One region of the Bradyrhizobium sp. USDA 4474 genome, then DNA from elsewhere that is predicted to be linked to it. Evidence: predicted binding sites of a transcription regulator. Region 1 holds the regulator's gene; each other region holds the start of a gene.
What was found. The regulator LexA, encoded in region 1, represses DNA repair genes until DNA is damaged. The targets are predictions, from matches to a motif close to TGTTCNNNNTGTGTTCNG.
Positions count from the first base shown of each region.

Region 1 (4,377 bases):
AGAAATGGTCGGCGGCCGCGGCGCTGGTGGCCTCCGCATTCTATCTGCTGCTCTCGGGCGCGGAGGTCGCAACCCAGCGATCGTTCTTCATGACCGCGGTGGTGCTGATTGCCGTGATCGTCGACCGTCGCGCGATCACGTTCCGCACGCTGGCGGTGGCGGCGCTGATCGTGCTCGCGGTTGCGCCGGAAGCGCTGGTGCATCCGAGCTTCCAAATGTCGTTTGCGGCGACGCTCGGGCTGGTGGCAATGGTGCAGATCGGGATGCCGAACCTGCTTGCCTCGCCCGATCATTCGACGACGGCGCGGATTGCGCTGTGGGGCGGCCGCGAGATCGCGATGCTGTTCATGGCTTCCATGATCGCGGGGCTTGCGACCACGCCCTATGCCGCCTTCCATTTTCACCGCGTCACGCCCTACGGCGTGCTCGCCAATCTCGGTGCGATGCCCGTCGTCTCGGCGCTGGTGATGCCGGCCGGGCTGTTGGGACTGCTCGCGGCTCCGTTCGGGCTGGACGGCGTGTTCTGGTGGCTGATGGGGATCGGCATCGACTGGATGATTGTGGTCACCCGCTGGGTGGCGGCATTGCCAGGGGCTATCGGCCATGTCGGCGCCTTCGGCACCGCGCCGCTGGTGACGGCGAGCCTGGGGCTTGTCCTGATGGGGCTGTTGCGCACGCCGCTGCGCTGGTCGGGTGCGATCGTGCTTGCGGTCGCAACGATCTGGGCCTTGTCGGTGCGGCAACCCGACATTCTCATTGCCGCCGACGGCCAGAACGTCGCGGTGCGCGGCAAGGATGGGCAGCTGCATCTGATCAGGACGAAGAAGGACAATTTCCTTCTCAAGGAGTGGCTCGCGGCGGACGCCGACCCGCGCGATGCCGCCAGCGCTTCGCTCGGCGACGGCGTGTCGTGCGACGATGCCGGCTGCGTGACGCCGCTTGCCGACGGCCGCATGATTGCGCTGGCGCTGCGCATCGACGCGCTGGCCGACGATTGCAGCCGCGCAGCGCTGGTGGTGACGGCGAGGCCTGCGCCGCCCGATTGCGCTGCAATGGTGATCGATCGGCCGCGTCTGGCGAGCCAGGGCGCGCTTGCGCTGACACAGCGCGGTGACGGTTTTGCGGTTCAGCCGGTGAGAGCGAGGGGCGCAAACCGCTCCTGGTCGCCGGTGGCGCCCGGCGATGCAGATTTCGGCCAAACCCTCAAGCCACGGTCGGCAGCTCCGCGGACCAAAGACGCAACGCCGTCGGAGGCCGACCTTCAGGCCGAGGACTAGAATCGACGCTTCAGCCGATCGGCAGGCGTGGCGGCGTCGTGCGACTGTCGGCGGCCACTTGCGGCTTGTGCTCGCGCTCGCCGAGCGGCTGGGTCACGGGCAGTTGCAGCACGGTTGCGCGCTGGCCTTCGACGAGCTGCGTCACCAGCACGTATTTGCCATCGGGGAATTCGATCGCGTCGTGATGGCGATCGGGAATGTGCGGATCAACCTTGCCGAACTTGCCTACGCGGGAATTGATGGTGCGGGTCCAGATCCACCTGTTGTCGTAGCGGACGTTGTCGGCGAAGGCGAGCTCCGTTCCCGGAAGCAGGCAGACCGCGACCGACATGTCGGCTTCAGAGGCGAAGCCGCGCGTCGAGGTGCCGCGGAACGTTGTCGTGACGATCGTCTCGCCGACTTCTGCGGGACGCGTCGCGACGGCATGCAAGCTATAGTCACACATCGGGTGCTCCTCATCGGGGATAGCAACCCGCGCCTCTGTCCTGGAGGCGCCGGCCTCTATCAGAGTTGAAGCCTGCAAGACTCTGCTTGGTTGTAGGCAAATCTGCGGCTCCGATCCGCGAGCCGCAATCACATTATCTTTCCCGAACGGCTGGGAACAAAGCTTGCCTCCGTGCATTTGGGAGGCTTCGCGCTCAGCGTCCGGCCGGCGCGGACCAGCCGGAATATTGCCAGCCGGGCTGCGCCTGTTGCTCGATGGCGTTGCGGGCATCGCGGATCTGCGCGCTCGTCGCCTGCGGCACCTTGCCGAGGCGATGCTGCGCATGCGCAGCAAAGGCGTGCGATCCGGACGCTGTGATCAGCGTCATCGTGACGGTGCTCAGGATGATCTTGCCCATCATTCTCTCCTCAGTCTCCCTGGAGGCCCATCGAAGCGAGTGTGCTTCGTTGCGGCATGCCGGGGATGTAGGGCTGGAGAGGTGGCGGGATAATCTGTGCAGAACCAGAAAGTCTATCCAGCCGGAGCGGACAATCGTCCGCTCCAATCGTTGATCGCAGTCACCGATCGCGCGAGAACGTGGCGCTCAGTACTTGCGATAGAGACCGATCAGCTTGCCCTGGATCTTGACCCGGTTGGGGGGCAGGATGCGGACCTCATAGGCGGCATTCGCTGGCTCGAGCGCGATCGAGGCGCCGCGGCGACGGAAGCGCTTCAAGGTGGCTTCCTCGTCGTCGATCAGGGCGACGACGATGTCGCCAGTGTCGCAGCTCTCGTTGCGCTGGATGAGGGCCATGTCGCCGTCGAGGATGCCGGCGTCCACCATGGAATCGCCGCGCACTTCGAGCGCATAGTGCTCGCCCGCGCCGAGCATGTCGGGCGGAACGCTGATAGTGTGGCTGCGGGTCTGCAAGGCTTCGATCGGCGTACCGGCCGCGATCCGGCCCATGACGGGCACCGCGACGGGACGCTCGCCCTCATCCGCCGGCGGGCTCGACGTCATGCGCACCTTGCCGAGGTTGCCCTCGATGACGCTCGGGGTGAAGCCGCGGCGACTGCCGGCGGCGGCCTGGAGCTCGGGCAGCTTGATCACCTCGATCGCGCGGGCGCGGTTGGGCAGACGGCGGATGAAGCCGCGCTCCTCGAGCGCAGTGATCAGGCGGTGGATGCCCGATTTCGAGCGCAGATCGAGCGCGTCCTTCATCTCGTCGAAGGAGGGCGGCACGCCGCTTTCCTTCAGCCGCTCGCTGATGAACCGCAGGAGCTCGTATTGTTTGCGCGTTAACATCTCGACCAAAATCCCCCTGGTGATGTCATTCAATTCCGAGACGCTGAATTCAGCCATAAGCCGCTACATGCTCGAAACAAATCATGAACGGACACTATATGTTCGATACATGTTCCGCAACTGCTTAATTTACCGTGAACGCGACGAAGTTCGCGGAACGCACGCGAACGAAGCGGTCAGACGGGCAGCCGCAGCACCTCGCAAGCGGTGCCTGCTTCGGCCTTCGGCGCGAACGGTGCGCGCACGAGAAGTGCCTGTGCCGCAGCCAGATTCGAAAGCAACGAGGAGTCCTGATGATCGACGGGAACGGCGACCAGCGTGCCGTCGTCACGCTCTGCCAGCCGCGCGCGCAGATAATCTTCGCGCTGATCGTTGGCGCCGACATCGCGGCCGAGCACGGCGCGCTCGCGGCGATGATGAACCACCGAACGCCCCGACAGCGCGCGAATCAGCGGGACCAGAAACAGGAAAGCGCAAACGTAGGATGATACGGGATTGCCGGGCAGGCCGATCACGCGCATCGATCCCAGTTGCCCGTTCATCATGGGCTTGCCCGGTCGCATCGCGATCTTCCAGAACGCCATCGAGATACCTTCGTCCCTCAGTGCCTGTTGCACCAGATCGTGGTCGCCCACCGAGGCACCGCCGGTCGTGATCAGGATGTCGGCGCCGCTCTCGCGCGCGCGGCGGATGCCCGATGTGGTGGCGGCAAGCGTATCGGCCGCGACCCCGAGATCGATCGTGTCGGCACCTTCGCTGCGAGCCAGAGCATGAAGGGCATAGCCATTGGAATAGACGATCTGGCCGTGGCCGGGCGTCGAGCCCGGCATCACCAGCTCATCGCCGGTGGCGAGGATTGCGACCGTCGGCCGGCGGCGGACCGCGAGTTGCGGATGGTTCATCCCGGCGGCGAGTGCGAGGTCGCGCTCCGTGAGCCGCGTGCCGCTGCGCAGGAGCACGTCGCCCTCGCGGAAGTCGATGCCGGCCGGGCGGATGTGTCGTCCGGTGATGGCGGCTTCCTTGATCGTGATGCACTCGCCGTCGGCGACGGTGTCCTCCTGGATCACCACGGCATCCGCGTTATCGGGAACGACGCCACCGGTGAAGATCCGCACGGCTTCGCCGGCGCCGACCCTTCCAGCAAACGGCCGGCCGGCCGCGACTTCGCCGATCACCGTGAGCCGTGTGTCGACCTTGGCCGCATCGGCCGCACGCACGGCATAGCCATCCATCGCCGACATCGCCTCAGGCGGCTGCGTCCGCCGCGCCGCGACATCGCGCGCAAGCACGCGATGAAAGGCCCGATCGAGCGCAACTGTTTCCTCGGCCAGCGGCTCCGCTCCCGCGAGCACGGCAGCAAGCGCATCGGA
Region 1 covers NZ_JBSRZJ010000002.1:90,783-95,159, reverse strand. The annotation lists gene ACVW16_RS02115 (ComEC/Rec2 family competence protein) at 1-1,277, shown strand, start outside; gene ACVW16_RS02110 (hypothetical protein) at 1,288-1,722, opposite strand; gene ACVW16_RS02105 (hypothetical protein) at 1,916-2,119, opposite strand; gene lexA (transcriptional repressor LexA) at 2,306-3,007, opposite strand; gene ACVW16_RS02095 (molybdopterin molybdotransferase MoeA) at 3,184-4,377, opposite strand, start outside.

Region 2 (4,377 bases), 760 kb from region 1:
AGCATTGCGAACGGTAATTGTCCGGAATCCACTTGGCTTTTTGGTGACGCTACGGTGGTTATCGCCGGGGCTGGATTTCATCCCGAACAAGATTGTAACCGGCAAGGGGTCGCTGAGAAGCGGCCCCTTTCGATTCAGGCACCCGCAGAGGTGAATGCCAGTCCATCCGCCGCGCTTCTGCTTCTTGCCGATGGAGTCCCACGTCTCATCAAGCTCGATGCGACGGGACGCTTCTACACCACGCGCAGGGGTCCAGCAGATTCAGCCTAGTAGGACGCTTGGGGCCGAATACGACCGTACCCGGTACGACGGCCGAGTTGCGCGAGAAGTTGACGATGTATCTTGACGCATCAAAGACATGAAAGAGGCCGCCAACTGAAGGCGGCCTTGATCTCTCCCTCGGAAATTTAAACGGCCCCGATGGGAGGGGCCGCCAACCCGCGTGACGCGGGTTTTCCTCCAGCAGTCGGGGGGCTGTCCTATCTGGCTGGGGGCTCCGAACAGACGCGCGGCGAAAGCCATCGTTCCTGAAAAAAAATGCCAAATTTCTCGGTGGGAGAACGACGGCGTTGGCTGGACGAACTCGCCCAACCGAGGCGGCCTTATTGCCGAGTTTGGTGGTCCAAGATGTAAGCGCGGTGGTCCATGGCAGTCGTTCCCGAAGCCCAGCTACATGGCTGCGGTGCGCCAGGAAGGTACGAGGCAGAGCCTTGTCGCGGCGTGCCAGGTGTATTCGAGTTGGTGCGCTCGCGGCCCCGGCGTCAGATCCTCTCTCCAGTCCCACAAGGTACCCGGAGCCGCTGCACCGCACACGTTGATTAGGATACTCCGAAATGAGTGCTCCTTTGTTTCAAGCACCATTATAGGCGGATGGGCGTACAGTCGGGTGGCCTTCGGGCTCGGATTCCAGCCCCGGAGCTCGTTGAGCAGGCGGCCCCGCCATGTGTATCAGCGTTGGTGGGGCCGCTGCATATTTGCAGCCTCAGAATTCTGATAATCAGACCAATTGGGCCGTAGCGTAGCCGTAGCTCATGCCGACCTACATGCGTGTGTATCGCGTGATTTTTGCTATGCGCGCGCCATGCATTGACGAGCATCTCCCATCGATCGCCTCAACGCGGCAAAGCCCATCGGGTATTCCTCGCCAAGCGGTCCCGTCGATAAGGGTGAAGCCCGGGGACGGAGCGTGCTCGCGACATTTTGCACGCGAATTCAAAAGAGCATCGCACAGCGCGCCTCTTTGATGCGGCCATGCAGCCCGAGCTTCTCCGCGGATTGCGAGATCGATGTGTGGGAATGACGGCGCCGCCGAACGACGGCGTTGCGGCGGTTAGAGACCTGATGCTCGGCAAGCCATCGCTAGTCGCCAGTCACCATGGGTGCGGCCAGGCCGGGGCTCAAATCAGGTTGAGTTCCTTGGATCCGGAGACTGCAAGCCTGTTACCGGAGGCAGGTCCTCCTTTGGGAAGGGCTCCTGGGTCTTGCGTCCGAGAAAGGTGTCTGGCTTTGGCAGTTTCAGCACCTCGCATGCTTGCGCGATCAGCTCCCGTATTCGGGCATTCTGTTCGGCAATCTCCGCAGCAAAATGGCGGACAAAATAGACGGGCTTATCCGTCATGGCGGTGCTCCCTGTTGTGCAGGCGGGAGCGCTCTCGGTCTCTCAGCCACCGACGCCTACGGGCAGAGCCTCGGCCGGTGATGAGGGGCAAACTATCTCACGTCACTTTGGTTCAAAAGTGAACTTAGGACGCTAGCCAGAACAAACTGGGACAATAAGGGGCAAATACGGACAGTACCGATTGCTTGGCGCTGGCCCCCCAGTGGCCCAGTTTGGGGCCACCTCGAACGTCTATTCGTCCGGGGAACACGATAGGCTTCAAATCCATTATGGGGACGGAGACCCAATTGAGGGATTGGTGTCATGGGCATCGAGCGTATGCATTCACCCACGTACTTCCGAAATCGAGCGGAAGAGTTCCGCACCAAGGCTGATAATTGCGAGCATGAGGAAGTGAGACAGTCGCTCCGCAAGGTGGCCAAGAACTACGACCAGTTGGCCCAGCGCGCCGCACGCATCCGCACCGTCCAAGACGCCGCGGAGTAGGTTGCGGCCTCTTTCATTTCTGCAGGGACCTGCAACTTGGTTGGCGGCGCATCAGTGGCAATCAGAGGATTCCGCTCGCCAAGTTCGTCAGCGGCAAGACATACATCGTGGAGCGGCAACGGCTGGAGCTTGATCCGTCTGTCGACCGATACAAGCGCGGGATGGCAAACCTATCAGCCGCGCTCTAAATGAAAGAGGCCGCAACCGAGGCGGCCTTAGTGCATCTTGCGCCCTAGCTTTTGGATGATCTTCCGCAACTCGGCGGCGTACTCCTCAATGCGGCGCCGCGCCTTCTCTAGCCGGATTGGCTTGGGCTCAGGGCGTTTCTCTGGGGTGGACTCCTCCACAAACTGAGGCTTGAGCCCGGGGGACCATCGGCCACGCCAAATCAATGGCCTTACCGTTCCAGCTCCTTCAATATGCGGTCACGGTCGTCAATATGCAGCGACTGCGTTTCCCTCATGGTCGCCAGCACGGCCAGCGCGCCCTCGATATCGTGTTGGTGCCGGTCAAGCTCCGATATCAGCGCCTCCTGCTTGGCAAGAAGCTTCAGGCCATCGGCAATGTGGCGCTCGGCTATCGCTAAATGCTCGTGCAGCATGGCGCGGTCCATCCCGCACCTTACAGCGAATTAGGACAGTGCGCAGAACAAACTGGGACACCAGGGGTCAAATACGGACACTACCCCTTTTCCCAAAAGAACATATTGCGAACCTAGAACAAACGGTGTACGTTGTTTTTATCGACGAGCCGCCCCGCCAACCGTTTGTCCCCCGCGCGAATCCTCGCCATAAGGAGCACGACCCAATGTCCACCACTGCCCTGCGTATCGTCGAAGGATCTTCCATGGACAAGAGTAAAGCTCTCGCTGCCGCGCTCTCCCAGATCGAGCGTCAGTTCGGCAAGGGCTCGGTGATGAAGCTCGGCAAGAACGACCGTTCGATGGATATCGAGGCGGTCTCGTCGGGCTCGCTGGGGCTGGATATCGCGCTCGGCATCGGCGGCCTGCCCAAAGGGCGTATCGTCGAGATCTACGGGCCGGAATCCTCGGGCAAGACCACGCTGGCGCTGCACACGGTGGCGGAAGCCCAGAAGAAAGGCGGTATCTGCGCCTTCATCGACGCCGAGCACGCGCTCGACCCGGTCTATGCCCGCAAGCTCGGCGTCAATATCGACGAGCTCCTGATCTCCCAGCCGGATACCGGCGAGCAGGCGCTGGAAATCTGCGACACGCTGGTGCGCTCGGGTGCGGTGGACGTGCTGGTGGTCGATTCGGTCGCGGCGCTGGTGCCGAAGGCCGAGCTCGAAGGCGAGATGGGCGATGCGCTGCCGGGCCTGCAGGCCCGTCTGATGAGCCAGGCGCTGCGCAAGCTCACGGCCTCCATCAACAAGTCCAACACCATGGTGATCTTCATCAACCAGATCCGCATGAAGATCGGGGTGATGTACGGATCGCCGGAGACCACGACCGGCGGCAACGCGCTGAAGTTCTACGCCTCGGTCCGCCTCGACATCCGCCGCATCGGCGCGATCAAGGAGCGCGACGAAGTGGTCGGCAACACGACGCGCGTGAAGGTGGTGAAGAACAAGCTGGCGCCGCCCTTCAAGCAGGTCGAGTTCGACATCATGTACGGCGAGGGCGTCTCCAAGATGGGCGAGATCCTCGATCTCGGCGTCAAGGCCGGCATCGTCGAAAAGTCCGGCGCCTGGTTCTCTTATGACAGCCAGCGCCTCGGTCAGGGTCGCGAGAACTCGAAGGCGTTCTTGAAGTCCAACCCCGACATCACCGCCAAGATCGAGACCGCGATCCGCCAGAACTCCGGCCTGATTTCCGAGCAGATCCTGGCCGGCACGCCCGAGAGCGACGCCGACGGCGAGGAGCCGGCGGACGAGTAGACCGGGTTGTTGTTTTGAGCATGATCTGATCGGAAAACCGCTACACACTTTTCCGGATCATGCTCCAAGAGTTTTCGCGAGGAGCGGGCGCTGAGGACGTTGAGTTGCCGACGTCGGCAGTGCCCGTTTCTTTTTGCGCGTTGTCGTGATCGGCTGGTGTGATGCGAGCAAAGACGAAGCTCATCGTGACGACTGACTCGTCCATCGCCGGCGCCATCCAACAGGCGGGCTGTGCCGACCTCGTGATCGCGATCGAGCGTCGGCTCGTGTGGGGACGATTGCCGTCCGCTGCGGAGCGCGATGCGTTCTTTGCGCCGCGCGCGACGCAGCCTCAAGGGCTTCACTGGCTCGACGATACGCCGTCCTGGCGTCTCGAT
Region 2 covers NZ_JBSRZJ010000002.1:851,637-856,013, reverse strand. The annotation lists gene ACVW16_RS05930 (hypothetical protein) at 1,403-1,618, opposite strand; gene ACVW16_RS05925 (hypothetical protein) at 1,922-2,104, shown strand; gene ACVW16_RS05920 (hypothetical protein) at 2,502-2,705, opposite strand; gene recA (recombinase RecA) at 2,912-4,000, shown strand; gene ACVW16_RS05910 (hypothetical protein) at 4,162-4,377, shown strand, end outside.
Region 2: recA (recombinase RecA) is a predicted target of LexA. The motif match lies at 2,802-2,819, and genes of this name have one in related genera.

Region 3 (4,377 bases), 5.9 Mb from region 1:
CTCATGAATATGGGTATCCTGCGGCAGGTGCACGACGACGCGCTTTCCGCCGATGCGTGCGGCGATGCGGTCGATCAGCGCGGCGAGTTCGTCATTGTCGTGGACATGGGCATCGAGATCGCGCTGCTCCTGCACCACGATCTCGGTGCGGCTCGCCGACAGCCGCACCATGTCGAAGCCGAAACCGGGATCGAGCGGATCGGCGAGCGCATCGAGCCGTTCGCGGAACAGACGATCGACGACTTTGCTTCGCGTCACGGGACGTCCGGTCTCGACCATGATCGCACGCACCACACCGTCGGTGCGGAAGAACGCGGCCTCCAGCCGCCGCGCGCCCTTGCCCTGTTTCTCCATGGACGCGATCAACGTATCGGCCAGCCGCGACAGCGTCATCGTGATCATGGTGTCGGTCGCGATCGGCTCGGCAAAACGCTTTTCGACGATGTAGTCAGGCACCGGCTTGCGCGGACTAATGGGCGCATCGCCCTGCCCCAGCGCATGCGCGAGCAGCGTGGAGAACCGCGCGCCGAACCGCGCCGTGATCTCGGAGGCGTTGCGCGAGGCGACATCGCCGATGGTCTTCAGCCCGGCGCGGCGTAGGCCGGTGGTGATCGTCTCCTCCGCACCGAGCGCGGACACCGGAAACCGCTCGATTGCCGCCGCTTCCCCACCGTCGGCAACGATGATCCCGGAGCCCTGCCGCGTCAGTGTGCGCGCGCAGACCGAGGTGCCGGCGATCGCCGCGCTGACGGCAAAGCCTTGTCGGCCGAGCGCCCGGACCAGCGTCTGCAACAGCGCAGCCTCGCCGCCGAACAGATGCGCGCAGCCGGTGATGTCGAGGAACAACCCGTGCGGCGGATCGAGCGCCACCAGCGGCGTGAAGCGATCGCACCAATCGGCGATGTCGCTGAGCGTTTTCGCATCGGCCACGACATCGGCGTCGAACACTTTCAAATCCGGGCACATCGCCCGGGCATTCGCCAGCGGCTGACCAATATGCAACCCGAAGCGCTCGGCGGTTTCATCCAGTGCGTGGATCACCAGCGCATTGTTGTCCTTGATGACAACGATGCTCGGACCATTATTATTTTTACCCAGCCCGGCGCTGCTGAAAAACCGCTGGATCCGGTCGATGGGCAGGCGCGGCAGCCACAGGCTGAGAATACGCCGACGGTTCACTGAACTGGCACTCATCACACTTCCATTCCATGATCCACCGGCCACACGGGCCATGACGATTGCGCAACAGCTCGACATCGAAGCGCGGCGCCCCCCAGACGTCCCAAGGCGCCGCAGGCATTGAAGCCGATCCCGGCGGCGAATGCGCCGCGCGCAGCATCCATCGCGTCTCCGCTGTCGAGGGCAACGGTTGTGCTGCCATCCGCAGCAACAAACCGGTAACGCCGGATGATTGCGCGGCGAGCGTCAGCTTGCGGCTCGCGACGAGATCGAACTGCCTCGTCTCGCCCCAGAGCTCGAGCACGACGGCGCCGAGCGCATCGCAGGCGAGCGCATCGGCCGAGGTCCGCAGCGCGCTCTCCACATCGGCCGCGCGCACCATAACCACGCGGCGTGGATCGAGACCGAGCTCGGCGAGCCCGCTCATCGACAGCGCGCCGGTTTCGAGTTCCGAAAAATCCTGCCGCACCCACAGCAGCGGCCGCTGCACCGTGACGCGACCCGCCAGCGCGGTGACAAAACCGGTCGCGGCCGCACCCTGACGCCCTTCGCAAAACACCTCATGGACCGCCGCGCGCGCGAGGCCGCCTTTCAGCGCGCGATCGACCTCGCTGTGACCGAGCGCGACACGATCGTGATGATGCACGACCTCCGCCGTCTCGATCCGCTCGATCTGGCTGCGCAAGGTCGCAAGCGCGCTCATGCGTGCGTTCATGCTCGCCGCTCCTCAGAGGTGATTGCCGGTGGCTCTCAAAAGAGAAACCAACGGCTGGCTTATTTGTTCATGGTATGTTCTAATATAAAGCTAACGGCAGCCGAAGAGTCAAATCGAATTGCGTTCGATCGAATTCATGAGCCAAATCAAAGGGATTCCGGAATGGACGTACAACGCAAGCTGGAAATTCTCGCGGACGCCGCCAAGTACGACGCCTCCTGCGCCTCCAGCGGCACCGAGAAGCGGGATTCCAGCGACGGCAAGGGCATGGGCTCGACCGCGCCCGGCATGGGCATCTGCCATTCCTACGCGCCGGATGGACGCTGCATCTCCCTGCTCAAGGTGCTGCTGACCAATGCCTGCAATTACGATTGCCTCTATTGCGTCAACCGCGCTTCCTCCAACGTGCCGCGCGCCCGCTTCACCATCGATGAAGTGGTCAAGCTGACGCTCGATTTCTACCGGCGCAATTACATCGAGGGCCTGTTTCTCTCCTCCGGCATCATCCGCAGCCCCGACTACACCATGGAGCAAGTGGTCAGTGTCGCGCGAAAACTGCGCGAGGACCATCACTTCCGCGGCTACATCCATCTCAAGACCATTCCGGAAGCCGACGATGCGCTGATCGCGGAAGCCGGCAAATATGCCGACCGTCTCTCCATCAATATCGAAATGCCCGAGGCGACAAGCCTGCAGCAATTCGCGCCGGAGAAGGACGTGCGTGCGATCCGCCGCACCATGGGCCGATTGCGGCTGAAGCTCGACGAAGCCGAGGAAAATCGCCGCGCGAAGACAAGGACAAGACCGCAGCGCTTCGCACCGGCCGGCCAAAGCACGCAGATGATCGTCGGCGCCGACGGCGCGAACGATCACACCATCCTCCACACCAGCGCCAATCTCTATGGATCCTACAGGCTCAGGCGCGTCTATTACTCCGCCTTCAGCCCGATCCCCGATGCGAGCCGCGCATTGCCTCTGGTCCAGCCGCCGCTGCTGCGTGAGCACCGGCTCTACCAGGCCGACTGGCTGATGCGATTCTACGGTTTCGACGTCGGTGAGATCGTCGACGAGACCGCGATGCTGCCGCTCGACATCGATCCAAAGCTCGCCTGGGCGCTACGGCATCGCGACCGCTTTCCGCTCGACGTCAACAGCGCCAGCCGCGAGCAGCTGCTGCGCGTGCCGGGTTTCGGCACCAGGGCGGTCGAGCGCATCATCGCGACGCGGCGCACCACCACGATCCGCCTGTCCGATCTCGCGCGGCTGCACGTGCCCAAGCACAAGGCGCTGCCGTTCATCGTCCTCAGCGATCACCGGCCCTCCTCGCAACGCCTGGACGAGGCGCGGTTGATCGAACGGTTCAAGCCGAAAGCAACGCAATTGGGGTTTGGCTTCTGATGCAGTTCATTGTCCTCGACACCGAGACCGATTTCGGCGGCTGGCGCAAAGCTGCTCGCACGCTCGTGCTTCATCACGTGCCGCCCGCCGATGTCACCTGGGCCGTGCGGGGTGGCGAAGCTGAGCTGTTCGCGCCGCCCGCGCCCTCTCCGATTCTCGAGGTGAATGACGGCACTTTCAGCGTATCAGCAAAATTCATCGAGCTGGCGAAAGCGGCAATCCTGCACCGCGACGGCGAGCGTTTTGCGATCCTCTATCGCCTGCTCTGGCGATTGAAGGACAATCACGACCTCATCGAAGTCGCGATGGATACCGACGTCGCGTTGGTCACGGCCATGGCGAGAGCTGTTCATCGCGACGAGCACAAGATGCACGCCTTCGTTCGTTTTCGCGAAATCGGACGCGAGCGTGCCGCCCATTACGTCGCCTGGTTCGAGCCGGAGCATCATATCGTCGAGCTCGCCGCGCCGTTTTTCGCGCGCCGCTTTGCCGACATGCCGTGGTCGATTTTGACGCCCGATCTCTGCGCGCATTGGGATGGCCTAGCGCTTTCGTTCACGCCGGGCGCGAGCAAGAACGAAGCACGGGGCGAAGACCGGCTGGAGGAAACCTGGCGGCGTTACTACGCCAGCATCTTCAATCCGGCGCGGTTGAAGGTGAAGGCGATGCAGGCGGAGATGCCGAAGAAATACTGGAGGAACCTGCCCGAGGCTTCGATCATTAAACCCCTGATCGAGGACGCCGAACGCATGACCGGCGCCATGATCGCCAACGCCGCAACGGATCCGCACAAGCCCCAGAAGCGGCCGGAGGCCCCGATGAGCCGCAAACACGCCGCCAATGTTCTCGATGCACTTCGCGAGGAGGCCGGCCATTGCCGCGCCTGCCCGCTCTACAAGGACGCGACACAGACCGTGTTCGGCGAAGGCCCCAAGAGCGCCACCATCATGCTGGTCGGCGAGCAGCCCGGCGACAAGGAAGACCTTTCCGGCCATCCCTTCGTCGGGCCGGCCGGACAGATGCTCGATCGCGCGCTGGAGGAGGCCGGCGTCGACCGCAGGAAGGTCTATGTCACCAACGCGGTC
Region 3 covers NZ_JBSRZJ010000002.1:5,994,454-5,998,830, reverse strand. The annotation lists gene ACVW16_RS29765 (Y-family DNA polymerase) at 1-1,194, opposite strand, end outside; gene ACVW16_RS29760 (ImuA family protein) at 1,091-1,894, opposite strand; gene ACVW16_RS29755 (putative DNA modification/repair radical SAM protein) at 2,057-3,292, shown strand; gene ACVW16_RS29750 (UdgX family uracil-DNA binding protein) at 3,292-4,377, shown strand, end outside.
Region 3: ACVW16_RS29755 (putative DNA modification/repair radical SAM protein) is a predicted target of LexA. The motif match lies at 1,959-1,976, and genes of this name have one in related genera.

Region 4 (4,377 bases), 5.4 Mb from region 1:
GCGCGTCGAGATGTTCGGGGACCCCGTAGCCCTTGTGCTGCTCGAAGCCATAGCCGGGGCAATCCTGCGCCAGCGCGCACATTAACCGGTCACGCGTCACCTTGGCGACGATGGAAGCGGCCGCAATCGAAAGTACGATGCCGTCGCCGCCGATCACGGCCTCGCAGTCGCAGGGCGTGTCGAGCCGATCGCGGCCATCGACGAAGACGTGCTTCGGCGCCTCTGGTAGAGCAACCACCGCGCGCTTCAGCGCCCAGAGCGAGGCACGCAGGATGTTGTCGCGGTCGATGCGCGCGGGCGAAGCCACGGCGACCGAGACTTGCGCGGTGGCGCAGATCTTGTCGAACAGCTTTTCGCGCTCTTCCACAGTCAATCGCTTGGAATCGTCGATGCCACGCGGGATGCGGTCGGGATCGAGGATCACCGCGGCCGCCACCACGGGACCGGCGAGCGGCCCGCGGCCGGCCTCGTCGCAGCCCGCGATCGGCCACACGCCGCGCTTGATCAGCGCGCGCTCGCGGCGGAAGCTGGCTTTGGCAGGCGGCGCCTTGGCCGCCTTTTGCGCAACCGCGTTCTGCGGCGCATCTTTGGCCGGCGTCTTACTGGACTTGTCCCGAATCATGGCCGGGATCGTGCGCAAGCCGGCCCGCCCGCGCAACCGGGAACCCCAGACAATTCCCGTTATTCAGATGAACCGCCCTACTCGGTCAGATGCACGCGCCTGTCGTCGCCGACCTCGATGCCGGGCGCCACGACGACCTCCCAGGGATGGCCATCGGGATCGGCAAAATACCCGGAATAGCCGCCATAATCGGTCTCGTGCGCAGCCTTCAGCAAGACCGCGCCCGTCCGAAGCGCAAAAGCCAGCACGGCATCGACCTCCTCGCGCGAGGCGCAGTTCCAGGCGAGCGTGATGCCGCGGAACGTCGTCGGCCTCGGCTGGTCCGGCAGTCTGGCGTCATCGGCGAGCTGGGCCCACGGAAACAGGCCGAGCACCGGGCCGCCGGTGTCGAAGAACGCCACGGCCTCGCCTGTTACCTTCAGCCGGCGCGAAAAACCGAGTGCGGCGTAGAAGGCGATGCTGGCGCGGATGTCACGCACACCAAGCGTGATCACCGTCAGTCGCGGCACGGGAGCCGGCAGTTCCTTGCTCATCACACACCTCGCTCGTCCCGCTCAGAACAGGCTGAGCTGCTCGCCGTTCAACTTCGGCCGCGCAAAATGATCCGTGGTCAGCTTCGAGCGGCGCTTGTTGAGCCCGAGCCGATCGCAGGCGATCTCGAAGCGGCGGCCGATGGTCCAGGCCATCGGGCCGGTCCCCTTCATGCGCTCGCCCCATTTCGAATCGTAGTCGCGGCCGCCGCGCATGTCGCGGATCAACGTGAAGACGTGGCGATAGCGGTCCGGATAATTCGCCATCAGCCATTCGCGGAAGAGATCGCGCACCTCGAGCGGCAGCCGCAGCAGCACGTAGGAGGCTTCCTTGACGCCGGCATGCGTGGCGGCATCGAGAATGCGCTCGATCTCGGAATCGTTCAGCGCGGGGATCACGGGCGCGACCATCACGGTGGTGGGAATGCCGGCCTCCGAAAGCTGCTTCAGCGCCTGCAGCCGCTTCGGCGGCGTCGAGGCCCTTGGCTCCATGGTGCGCGCCAACTTCGGATCGAGCGAGGTCACCGAGATTGCGACCTTGGCCAGGTTGCGCTTGGCCATGCGGGCGAGAATGTCGATGTCGCGTGTGACCAGCGCAGATTTGGTGACGATGCCGACGGGATGGCCGGTGCGCTCCAGCACTTCGAGAATCCCGCGCATGATTTTGCGCTCGCGCTCGATCGGCTGATACGGATCGGTGTTGGTGCCGATCGCGATCATCCGCGGCTCGTAGCCTGAGGCCGCGAGTTCCTTCTCGAGCAGAACTGGCGCCTCCGGCTTGGCAAACAGCTTTGACTCGAAGTCGAGCCCCGCCGACAGGCCGAGATAGGCATGCGTCGGCCGCGCGAAGCAATAGACGCAGCCGTGCTCGCAACCACGGTAGGGATTGATCGAACGGTCGAAGCCGATGTCGGGAGAATCGTTGCGGGTGATCACCTTGCGCGAGGTGTCCACCGCGACCGTGGTCTTGAACGGCGGCAACTCTTCAAGGCTCTGCCAGCCATCGTCGAAGGCGACGCGGGCCTCGGCCTCGTAGCGGCCGCTGGCGTTGGACTGCGCGCCCCGCCCGCGCCTGCGCACGCGATCGATGGCGACGCCGAGCTCGGGGAAATCGGAAGGCGCACCCGCCGGCTCGGAGGGCGCCGTGACCGGCGGGTGCTTGAGAGCAGAAGAAGATGCTGGACTCATGCCATCAAGATAGCACGACAAAGGAACAAATCAAGAACAAGAATCCAAAAGACGAAAACAACCCCATGCACAGTAGCGCTGCCCAAAGTTCGGGCGCACGCCGTTGACCTCACGCAACACCGCGTGACCTCGGTCCGGTTTGATGCAGGAGAAGGATCGATCTCGCCGGAACCCGGTTGGTGACGATCCCTGGTAAAGGTCGGCAGGATCATGACATCTCGACGACAACAGGCTGCTGCAAGCAGTGACCTCGATCTCCTTGATCGCTACTGGCGCGCGGCGAACTATCTCTCTGTCGGGCAAATCTACCTTCTGGACAATCCGCTGCTGCGCGAGCCGCTCCGGCCCGAGCACATCAAGCCGCGCCTGCTCGGCCATTGGGGCACGACGCCGGGGCTGAACTTCATCTACGCCCATCTCAACCGCGTCATCCGCGCGCTGGACGTCGACATGATCTATGTCTGCGGTCCCGGCCATGGCGGCCCGGGAATGGTCGCCAACGCGTATCTCGAAGGCAGCTACAGCGAGATCTATCCTGATATCGGGCGCGATGCGGACGGATTGCGGAAACTTTTCAGGCAGTTCTCCTTCCCCGGCGGCATTCCGAGCCACGCAGCACCGGAAACGCCAGGCTCGATCCACGAAGGCGGCGAGCTCGGCTACGCGCTGGTGCACGCGTATGGCGCGGCGTTCGACAATCCTGATCTGATCGTGGCCTGCGTCGTCGGCGACGGCGAGGCCGAGACCGGCCCGCTCGCCGCGTCCTGGCATTCGAACAAGTTCCTCAATCCAGCGCATGACGGCGCGGTCCTGCCGATCCTCCACCTCAATGGCTACAAGATCGCCAATCCGACCGTGCTCGGCCGGATGCCCGACAGCGAGATCCGTGAACTCTTCCGTGGGCTCGGCCATGAACCGCTGCTCGTCAAGGGCCACGATCCCAAGCTGATGCACCGCGCCATGGCAGATGCGCTCGACCTTGCGCTCGCCAGCATCCGCTCGATCCAGCAGCACGCCCGAGACGGCCGCAACACGATCGAGCTGCCGCGCTGGCCGATGATCGTGCTGCGGAGCCCGAAGGGCTGGACCGGCCCGAAGGAGGTCGACGGCAAGAAAGTCGAAGGCTTCTGGCGCGCCCATCAGGTGCCCGTGGCGAACTGCCGCGAAAATCCAGCGCATCTGAAGATTCTCGACGACTGGATGCGCAGCTACGAGCCGGAAAAGCTGTTCGACGAGAGCGGCGCGCTCGTTGCCGAGCTTCAGGCGCTCGCACCCGAAGGCAACAGGCGCATGGGCGCCAATCCGCACGCCAATGGCGGGCTCCTCAAGAAGGAGCTGAAGCTGCCGAACTTCCGAGAGTTTGCAGTCGAGGTGCCGGAGCCCGGCGGAGTCACGGCGGAAGCGACGCGCGAACTCGGCAAATTTTTGCGCGACGTCGTTCGTCTCAACGCGGACGAGCGCAACTTCCGCATCATGGGCCCGGACGAGACCGCCTCAAACCGGCTCGATGCCGTGTTCGACGCGACCGAACGCGTCTGGATGGAGCCGACCGTGCCTTACGACGTCCATCTCGCGCAAGACGGCCGCGTCATGGAGGTGTTGAGCGAGCATCTCTGCCAAGGCTGGCTCGAGGGCTATCTCCTCACCGGCCGGCACGGCTTCTTCTCCTGCTACGAGGCCTTCATCCACATCGTGGATTCCATGTTCAATCAGCACGCCAAATGGCTGAAGGTGACGCGGCACCTGCCCTGGCGGCGGCCGATCGCCTCGCTGAATTATCTCCTGACCTCCCATGTCTGGCGCCAGGACCATAACGGCTTCAGCCACCAGGACCCTGGCTTTGTCGACCTCGTCGCCAACAAGAAAGCCGACATCGTCCGCATCTACCTCCCGCCTGACGCCAACACGCTGCTGTGGATCGCCGATCATTGCCTGCGCACCTATGACCGCATCAACGTCATCGTCGCCGGCAAGCAGCCGGCGCCGCAATGGCTCCCGATGCAGGAGGCCGCAACGCATTGCGATGCCGGCATCGGC
Region 4 covers NZ_JBSRZJ010000002.1:5,461,049-5,465,425, reverse strand. The annotation lists gene ACVW16_RS27275 (ribonuclease HII) at 1-622, opposite strand, end outside; gene ACVW16_RS27270 (VOC family protein) at 700-1,155, opposite strand; gene ACVW16_RS27265 (PA0069 family radical SAM protein) at 1,177-2,340, opposite strand; gene ACVW16_RS27260 (phosphoketolase family protein) at 2,551-4,377, shown strand, end outside.
Region 4: ACVW16_RS27265 (PA0069 family radical SAM protein) is a predicted target of LexA. The motif match lies at 2,362-2,379, and genes of this name have one in related genera.